2 regions of the Actinoplanes sp. NPDC051537 genome follow, and region 1 is predicted to be linked to the other one. Evidence: predicted binding sites of a transcription regulator. Region 1 holds the regulator's gene; the other holds the start of a gene.
What was found. The regulator HrcA, encoded in region 1, represses chaperone genes, less so after heat shock. The targets are predictions, from matches to a motif close to GGTTNGCACNCTCNNNNNGAGNGTGCNAACC.
Positions count from the first base shown of each region.

Region 1 (4,897 bases):
GAGCGCTCGGAGAGCTCGGCCAGGTCGGCCCGGATCGACGGGCCCGGCGCGCGGCGCAGGAGTTGCTTCGCGCCGGCCAGCGCCAGCGGTCCGCCCCGGATCAGGGCGTCGCAGTAGGCGGCGATCGTCGCGTCCAGACCCTCGGCCGGCACCGACTTCGTGACCAGGCCGATCTCCTGGGCGCGCACGCCGTCGAAGACGTCGCCGGTCAGGTAGAGCTCGGTGGCGGCGCGCGGGGCCAGGCGGGGCAGTACGGTGGCGCTGATCACGGCCGGGATGACGCCCAGGCGCACCTCGGAGAAGGCGAACGTCGACTCGTGCGCGCAGACCGCGATGTCGGCGGCGGCGATCAGGCCCAGGCCGCCGGCGCGGGCCGGGCCGCCGACCCGGCAGACCACCGGCTTCGGGAACTCCCACAGGGCGGCCAGGATGTCGGCCAGCTTCTCGGCCGGCACCCGGCCCGCGGCCCGCGCCTCGGCCGTCTCCTTGAGGTCGGCGCCCGAGCAGAAGACCGAGCCGGTGTGCGACAGCACGACCACGCGGACGGCCGGGTCGGTGACGGCGGCCGAGAGGGCCTCGAGCAGCTCGGTCATCAGGGGCGTGGAGAGGGCGTTGCGGTTGGCCGGGCTGTCCAGGGTCACGGTGGTCACCCCGGCGACGGTGGCGGTACGGACCAGATCCATGGCGAGACCCTAACGGGGTGCGTGCACACTTGACGGATGGCCGGCGCACTTCCCGATGGCGAACCCGTACCCGCGGACGGCTCGCTTCCGCCCGAGGCGGCGGCTGATGCCGGTAAAAACGGATTTGCGGTGTACGTGCACGTGCCGTTCTGTGCCAGCCGATGCGGCTACTGCGACTTCAACACCTACACGGCCAGTGAGCTCGGCAGCGGTGTCAGCCGCGAGACCTACGCCGACTCGGTGCTCGCGGAGTTGGCAAGGGCCCAAAACACGATAAAACCGGAAAAGGTGGACACCGTGTTTGTCGGGGGCGGCACCCCGACCCTGCTGAGCGCCGACGACCTGAGCCGCATCCTCGAGGGCATCGACAAGGCGTGGGGCCTCGCGCCGGACGCCGAGATCACGACCGAGGCCAACCCGGAGTCGGTCGACCCGCAGTATCTGCGCCGGCTGCGGAGCAACGGCTTCACCCGGATCAGCCTCGGCATGCAGTCGTCGAGCCCGGCCGTCCTGCGGATCCTCGACCGCAAGCACACCGCGGGCCGGGCCCCGCAGGCGGCGCGGGAGGCGCGCGAGGCCGGGTTCGAGCACGTCAACCTCGACCTGATCTACGGAACGCCGGGCGAGACGGCGGACGACTTCGCCGCGTCGCTCCGCACGGTCGTCGACGCCGGTGTCGACCACGTCAGCGCGTACGCCCTGATCGTCGAGGACGGCACCCGGATGGCCGCCCGCATGCGCCGCGGCGAGCTGCCCTTTCCGTCCGACGACGTGGCGGCCGATCGCTACCTGGCGGCCGAGGCGGCGCTGACCGAGGCGGGTTTCGGCTGGTACGAGGTGTCCAACTGGGCGACCAGCGAAGCCGCGCGCTGCCGGCACAACCTGCTCTACTGGACCGGCGCCGACTGGTGGGGACTCGGGCCGGGCGCCCACAGCCACGTCGGCGGGGTGCGCTGGTGGAACGTCAAACATCCGGCGGCGTACGGGCAGAAGCTCGCCGCCGGGGTCTCGCCCGGGCACGCCCGGGAGATCCTCACCGACGAGGACCGTCGCGTGGAGGACATCATGCTGCGGGTACGCCTGCGCGACGGCATCCCGCTGGCCCGGGTCGACGCGGCCGGCGCCGAGCGGGCGCTGGACGACGGGCTGCTCGACCGCGAAGCGTACGGGCGCGGGAAGTTGATTCTGACCTTGCGCGGCCGCCTGCTGGCCGACGCCGTGATCCGTGACGTCGTGTGAGAGGTGAATGCGCCGGGCCCCCGACCCGGCGCTGCCACCTACTTGATGATCTGAACCGTCATCGGGTAGTTGTACGGCTCGTTGTTGCTGGCCTTCACGCCGGCGATGACGCCGAAGATGATCGCGATGAGCCAGGCCACCGGGCCGATGATGAAGCCGATGACCAGGCAGGTCGTCGCCCATCCGACCAGCGCGATGATCGACCAGAGGATCTGGAAGTTCAGCGCCTTGACCGCCTCGGCGCGCACCACCGGGGACTGGTTGCCCCGGGCCAGAAGCACGATCAGCGGCACGATCCAGCCCGAGCAGCCACCACCGAGGAAGGCGCCGGCCGCGCCGCCGAAGTGGTTGATCAGGATCCAGTTCTTGTCGTCGAGACCGGAACCGGGCGGCGCCGGGTTGTAACCGCCGCCGCCGTACGGCTGCTGCGGCGGGGGGTTGTAGCCGCCACCGGGCGGCGGGTTGTATCCCCCACCGGGCGGCGGGTTGTAGCCACCGGCCGGCGGCTGGTTGTAGCCACCGGAGGGCGGCGGCGCGTAACCTCCCGGCGGCGGGGGCGGTGACGACGGCGGCGGTGTCGAACCGGACGTCGGCTCGTTGCCCCCATAAGGGTTGAACGGCGCGGTGGGGTCGTTAGGGCTACCTTCACCGGGCGGGCGAGGTGGTTCAGTCATGGCTGACACCGTAGGACCGCAGCTCAATACGGTCGAGGGCGACATGCGGTACGAGTCGATGAATAGACAGTCCACTCGATCATCGCGTTGCCGCGCGCGGCGACGTAGACTGGCACTCTGTCATGGGGAGTGCCAGGTGCGTACCGAGGGAGGGGTCATATGAGTCTGGATGACCGCAAGCTCGAAGTGCTGCGGGCAATCGTCGAGGACTATGTCGAGACGCAGGAGCCCGTGGGCAGCAAGGCCCTGGTCGAGCGGCACCAGCTCGGCGTCTCCCCGGCCACCGTGCGCAACGACATGGCCGTGCTCGAGGAAGAGGGCTACATCCGCCAGCCGCACACCAGTGCCGGCCGGGTGCCCACCGACGCGGGCTATCGCCTGTTCGTCGACCGCCTCTCCAAGGTCAAGCCGCTCAGCCCGGCCGAGCGCCGGGCGATCGAGCGCTTCCTGATCGGCGCCGTCGACCTCGACGACGTGGTGCATCGCACGGTGCGGCTGCTCGCCCAGCTGACCCGGCAGGTCGCCGTCGTGCAGTACCCGTCGCTGGCCCGCTCGAGCGTGCGCCACCTCGAGCTCGTGCCGATCTCCACGACCCGGCTCATGCTCGTGATGATCGCCGACACCGGCCGCGTCGAGCAGCGGCTGGTCGAGCTGCCCGGGCCGGTCCCCGCCGACGACGTGACCGATCTCCGCCGCAAGGTCAACGAGAAGCTCGCCGGGCAGCGGCTCGCCGACACCCCGCCGCTGGTGCAGGGCCTGGTCGACGACTGCCCGCCCGGTCACCGCGGCACGATGGCGTGCCTGGCCAGCGTGCTGCTCGAGACCCTGGTCGAGCGCAGCGAGGAGCGTCTCATGCTCGCCGGAACGGCGAACTTGACACGGGGCGGTGTGCTGGACTTCCAAGGCACGCTGCGGCCGGTGCTCGAGGCGCTGGAGGAGGAGGTCATCTTGCTCAAGCTCATCGGTGACCTCGAGCCGAGCAAGACGCGCGTCCGGATCGGCGACGAGAACGAGATCGACAACCTGCGGTCGACGTCCGTGGTCAGCACGGGTTACGGCCCGGGCGCGACTATCGTGGGTGGGCTCGGTGTGCTCGGCCCCACCCGGATGGACTACCCCGGCACCATCGCCACGGTGCGCGCGGTGGCACGCTACGTCGGCGACCTGCTGGCACAGAATTGAGGACTCCGAACCCCGTGGCCAAGGATTACTACGGCATTCTCGGCGTGAGCCGGGAGGCGACCGACGACGAGATCAAGCGCGCCTATCGCAAGCTGGCTCGGCAGTACCACCCGGACGTCAACCCCGATCCGGAAGCGCACGAGAAGTTCAAGGACATCAACGCGGCGTACGAGGTCCTCTCCGACGACCAGAAGCGGCAGATCGTCGACCTCGGCGGCGACCCGCTCGCGCCCGGTGGCGGCGTGGGTCCCGGTGGCGCCGGCGGTCCGGGCGGCCCGTTCGTCGGCTTCCAGGACATCATGGACGCGTTCTTCGGCACCGCCGCCGGTGGTGGCGCCCGTGGTCCGCGCCCGCGCACCCGGCCCGGCGCCGACGCGATCCTGCGGCTCGAGCTCGACCTGGTCGAGACCGCCTTCGGCGTCGAGGCGCCGATCACGGTCGACACGGCGGTGCTGTGCACCCAGTGCTCCGGCGCCGGCACCGCGCCCGGCACCCACCTGGCCACCTGTGAGACCTGTGGCGGCCGTGGCGAGGTGCAGAGCGTGCAGCGCACGTTCCTCGGCCAGGTCGTCTCGTCCCGCCCCTGCTCGACCTGCCAGGGCCACGGCACGATCATCCCGCACCCCTGCCCGACCTGCGCCGGCGACGGCCGGGTGCGCACCCGCCGCTCGCTGACCGTGAAGATCCCGGCCGGCGTCGAGGACGGCATGCGCATCCGCCTGGCCCAGCAGGGCGAGGTCGGCCCCGGCGGCGGCACGGCCGGCGACCTGTACGTCGAGATCCACGAGCGGCCGCACGACGTCTACTCCCGCAAGGGCGACGACCTGCACTGCCGCGTGACGCTGCCGATGACGGCCGCGGCGCTCGGCACCCGCCTGACGATCAAGACGCTCGACAGCGAAGAGGCCATCGAGGTCAAGTCGGGCACCCAGCCGGCGTCGACGCTGCGGATTCGCGGCAAGGGCGTGCCGCACCTGCGCGGTCAGGGCCGGGGCGACCTCTTCGTGCACCTGGACGTGAGGACGCCGACCAAGCTGACCGCCGAGCAGGAGCGCATGCTGCGCGAGTTCGCCAAGACCCGCGGCGAAGACGTGGCCGAGCTGAGCAAGCAGGGCGGGT
Region 1 is NZ_JBVJIU010000018.1:154,033-158,929, reverse strand. It holds gene ACZ6TB_RS37230 (enoyl-CoA hydratase-related protein) at 1-683, opposite strand, end outside; gene hemW (radical SAM family heme chaperone HemW) at 720-1,922, shown strand; gene ACZ6TB_RS37220 (DUF4870 domain-containing protein) at 1,961-2,596, opposite strand; gene hrcA (heat-inducible transcriptional repressor HrcA) at 2,756-3,778, shown strand; gene dnaJ (molecular chaperone DnaJ) at 3,793-4,897, shown strand, end outside.

Region 2 (4,897 bases), on a different contig from region 1:
TCTTCTCGGGCTTGTCGGCCACGACGGCCTCGGTGGTGAGGAACAGCGCGGCGATCGACGCGGCGTTCTGCAGCGCCGAGCGGGTGACCTTGGCCGGGTCGATGATGCCCGCGGCCAGCAGGTCGACGTACTCGCCGGTCGCGGCGTTGAGGCCGTGACCCGCGTCGAGGTTGCGCACCTTCTCGACCACGACGCCGCCCTCGAGGCCGGCGTTCACGGCGATCTGACGCAGCGGGGCGTCGAGCGCGAGCTTCACGATCGTCGCGCCGGTCGCCTCGTCGCCGACCAGGTCCAGCTTCTCGAACGCGGTCTTGCCGGCCTGCACGAGCGCGACGCCACCACCGGGGACGATGCCCTCCTCGACGGCCGCCTTCGCGTTGCGAACGGCGTCCTCGATGCGGTGCTTGCGCTCCTTGAGCTCGACCTCGGTGGCCGCGCCGACCTTGATGACCGCAACGCCGCCGGCCAGCTTGGCCAGGCGCTCCTGCAGCTTCTCACGGTCGTAGTCGGAGTCCGACTTCTCGATCTCGGCGCGGATCTGGTTGACCCGGCCCTGGATCTGCTCGGCGTCACCGCCGCCGTCGACGATCGTGGTCTCGTCCTTGGTGATGACGACCTTGCGAGCGGTGCCCAGCAGGCTCAGGTCGGCGCCGTCGAGCTTGAGGCCGACCTCCTCGCTGATGACGGCGCCACCGGTCAGGATGGCGATGTCCTCCAGCATGGCCTTGCGGCGGTCACCGAAGCCCGGGGCCTTGACGGCGACGGACTTGAAGGTGCCGCGCACCTTGTTGACCACCAGGGTCGCCAGGGCCTCGCCCTCGACGTCCTCGGCGATGATGACCAGCGGCTTGCCGCCCTGCATGACCTTCTCGAGGATCGGCAGGAGGTCCTTGACCGCGGAGATCTTGCTGTTCGCGATGAGGATGTAGGGGTCGTCGAAGACGGCCTCCATCCGCTCGGCGTCGGTCATGAAGTACGCCGAGATGTAGCCCTTGTCGAAGCGCATGCCCTCGGTGAGCTCGAGCTCGAGGCCGAAGGTGTTGCTCTCCTCGACGGTGATGACGCCTTCCTTGCCGACCTTGTCCATGGCCTCGGCGATGATCTCGCCGACCGTGGAGTCACCGGCGGAGATGGAGGCGGTGGAGGCGATCTGCTCCTTCGTCTCCACGTCCTTGGCGATCTGCGTGAGACCCTCGGAGACGCTCGCGACGGCGGCCTCGATGCCCCGCTTCAGGGCCATCGGGTTGGCGCCGGCGGCCACGTTGCGCAGGCCCTCACGAACCAGCGCCTGGGCCAGGACGGTCGCCGTCGTCGTGCCGTCACCGGCGACGTCGTCGGTCTTCTTCGCGACCTCCTTGACCAGCTCGGCGCCGATCTTCTCGTACGGGTCCTCGAGCTCGATCTCCTTGGCGATGGATACACCATCGTTGGTGATCGTGGGGGCGCCCCACTTCTTCTCGAGCACGACGTTGCGGCCCTTGGGGCCGAGCGTCACCTTGACGGCGTCGGCGAGCTGGTTCATGCCCCGCTCGAGGCCCCGACGAGCTTCCTCGTCGAATGCGATGATCTTGGCCATACGGCGTTGTCCTCCTGGACATTCGCGGTGGGGGCCGCATGGGCCCGCACATTGCGGAACTCTGCGGACGTCACCACCTGGCGATGTGACGTCCTCAGGCCGAGCCGGATAGCCCGCGACGACCGGCCCCGTGCCCCGGCGCCGATGGCGGCGCCGCGACCGGAACCCCACCGTCCCGACCTGCTTGGCACTCACCAGTCGCGAGTGCCAATGACTTGTTTAGCACTCCCGGGGGGCGAGTGCAAGGAAACGCCACCTTGCGCGGATCAGTCCAGCTCCGGCCGGGAGAGCTCGGCGAACAGGGATCGGCTGGTCACCGGGCCTTCGGCTCGGCGGGCCTGCGCGTACGCCAGCACGGCCGTGATCGCCCAGAGCAGAACCGCCGCCACCGCCACGACGGTCGACGCCAGCGCGCCCCACGCCGCGTCGGCCAGCCGGGGCAGCACGGTGACCGCGAGCGAGGCGAGGGCCGGAACCGTGAGCGAGCCCTTCGAGCACAGATGCGCGGCCCGGCGCGGCCCGTGCCCGCGCTCGATCAGCACCACGCAGCCGAGCATGCCGGTGAAGGTGAGCACCCCGGTCGAGAGCACCGTGAGCGGCGCCGCCACGGCCAGGCCCAGCGTGTCGGTGGTGAGCAGCAGCGGCAGCGCCTGGGTCACCACGCCGAAGAGCGCGAACCAGAGCCAGAGCGGGCGCAGGCGGTAGGCGACCAGCCACCAGACCGTCCGCGGCGACGGCCGCGAGCCGGTGGCCGCCTCGGCGAGCGCGACCGCCACCACGCCGGCCAGGCAGATCACCAGCGGCAGCGCCGAGACCGTGAAGTAGGCCAGCCACATCAGCGGGAGCAGCAGCAGGCCGAAGCCGCCGAGCAGATCGGAGAGGGCGGGCGCGGCGATCACGGTGTCGTCGACCCGGCCGACGAAGAAGTGCATGGGCACCGCGGCGAGCGCGCCGACGGCCAGCAGCAGGGTCGCGCAGCGCCGGAGGACGCCCCGGGCGCGAGTGATCACGGGGACCGGGCCGGGCGGCGGGACCAGCGGGTCGTTCTCGTCGAGAATCAACGCCGCCGGGTGACTCAGCTCGGCCGTACGCGACTCGGGGTCCCACGGGTCGGCGGCCGTCACCACCGGGCCCTCGACCATCGTGAAGCGGTCCTCGCCCTCGTCCATCGACACACCTTGCCCCAACCCGGCGCCGGTCCGCCACCCGTCCGGTTCCGGCCAAGCGGGTTGCCGCCGACCCCGGCACAGGGTAGGGAGAACACCGTGAACAGCTGGCGCGTGCACCGGGTGACCGTCGACGACGCCGCGCGGATGCGTGCCCTGCGCCTGGAGATGCTGGCCGACACCCCGCTCGCGTTCCTCGAGACCCTCGCCCAGGCCGCGGCCCGCCCGCACGAGGCCTTCCGGCGGCGCCTCGCCCAGGCCGCGACCGGCTGCCAGACCGCCCAGTTCGTGGCCGACCCGGGCGGCCGGGGCCGGCTGATCGGCCACGCCGGCGGCACCGTCCTGCCCGAGGAGCCCGAGTCGACGGTGGTGTTCGCGGTCTACGTGACGCCGGCACACCGCGGCGGCAAGGTGCTGGCCGAGCTGGTCGAGGCGGTGGCCGCCTGGTCCCGCTCGTGCGGCCGGGAGAGCCTCATGCTCGAGGTGGTCGTCGGCAACGGGCGGGCCGTTCGCGCGTACGAGAAGCTGGGATTTGAAGACACCGGCGAGCGCGTGCCGCATCCGGTGCTCCCCGCCCTCACCGAGCTGCGCATGCGCCGGCGCATCTGATGCGGCGGCATCACCTGCGCACCGCGGTCACCGCCGCCAATGCCACCACCGCCGTGGGCCTGATCGTCGCCGTGCTCGGCGGCGCCCGGGTCCGGCGCGGCCGCGACGGCATCCTGATCGGCGAGAACTACCGCCGCAAGGCGCCGCCGGCCACCTGCTTCACGGTCGGCTCGGTGATCATGTGCCGGCGCAGCGCCGAGTGGCTGCTCGCGGACGAGCGCTCGGCCCTGTTCGGCCACGAGAGCCGGCACGCCGGGCAGTACGCGTGGCTCGGACCGCTGTTCTGGCCCGCCTACTGGACGGCCTGCCTGTGGTCCTACACGGCGACCGGCTCGTGGGGCGCCCACAACGTCTTCGAGCGGCGAGCCGGGCTCACGGCCGGCGGCTACCCCACCGACCTGCCGCTGCGACCATGGCTCGCGCGTCTCAGAGGTCCCGCTGCCAGAACAGAACCGACTCCACCGGCCGGAAGCCCATCGCGCGATTGATCCGCATCATGTGCTCATTGGTCGCGGCGTTGAAGGTGTCGATCTCCTCGACGCCCGGCCGGTAGGTGCGGACCTGGGCCAGGTTGGCCAGCTTGATGAGCAGGCCGAGCCGGTGGCCGCGGTGCCCGGGCGCCACCAGCGTGGCGTTCTGCCAGGCGTGTGCCGGCCGGTAGGACGAGCAGTTCATGGTGGTCCAGGCGACCAGCCGCTCGCCCCGCAGGGCGCCGGTGTGGAACGTGCTCCGGCCCCGCCGGGCGCGGGCCGCCTCGTCCGCCCGCAGCCGGTCGGCGTCGATCCGCTCGGGTTCCCGGTCGAGGTCGCCGGTGGGCGCCTCGGTCAGGAAGGTGCTGTCCAGGGCCGCGGCGTCCTCGATGATCTCGTCGGGCGCCACGCCGGTCCACTGCACGAGGTGATAGCCGGTGGCCCGCTCCCACGCCTCGGCCAGCTCGCCGTCGAGCCGGGCCTGATCGCCCGCGCGCACGTCGAGCCGGCTGCGGATCTCCTCCAGCCCGGCCCGCGCGCCCATCGCGGTCGCGAAGGACGACCCGTCCGGGTGACGCTGGATCGTGCGCCCGACGAGTCGCACCCGGCCGTCGGCTCGGGCCCGGTCGACGGCCAGCTCGTAGAGGGCCCGGCCCACGCCCCGCCGCCGCGCGGACGGCAGCACCCGCAGCTCGACGTCCAAAGTGCCCAAATTGTCGGCTTGAGAGAAGGCGAGCTCGAGGTGGCCGACCGGCTCGCCCGCGAGGCGCGCCAGGTAGTGCTCGACCGCGTAGCTCGCGGCCGGCGTCGCCACGGTGGCCGCGAACGCCGCCGGCGTGAGCGGCTCGATGTCACCGCGGTCGCGGACGGCACAGGCGCGGTAGATCTCGTAGGCGTCGGCCGCCGAGACGAGCGGGCCCGTGGAAAGCGTCATGGCCGCCACCCTCGCGGGTCGACGGCCATGACGCGAACGAATTTGGTCGGGAGGGTGGACGCACAGCGCCTCCGGCACTGGGGTCGTTGGGCACCTCGAGAGATTGTCGCCAAGCTCGAAAGGTGAGGGGCCTCGTACGGCG
Region 2 is NZ_JBVJIU010000012.1:309,645-314,541, forward strand. It holds gene groL (chaperonin GroEL) at 1-1,576, opposite strand, end outside; gene ACZ6TB_RS29575 (hypothetical protein) at 1,843-2,745, opposite strand; gene ACZ6TB_RS29580 (GNAT family N-acetyltransferase) at 2,890-3,351, shown strand; gene ACZ6TB_RS29585 (hypothetical protein) at 3,351-3,839, shown strand; gene ACZ6TB_RS29590 (GNAT family N-acetyltransferase) at 3,778-4,755, opposite strand.
Region 2: groL (chaperonin GroEL) is a predicted target of HrcA. The motif match lies at 1,759-1,789, and genes of this name have one in related genera.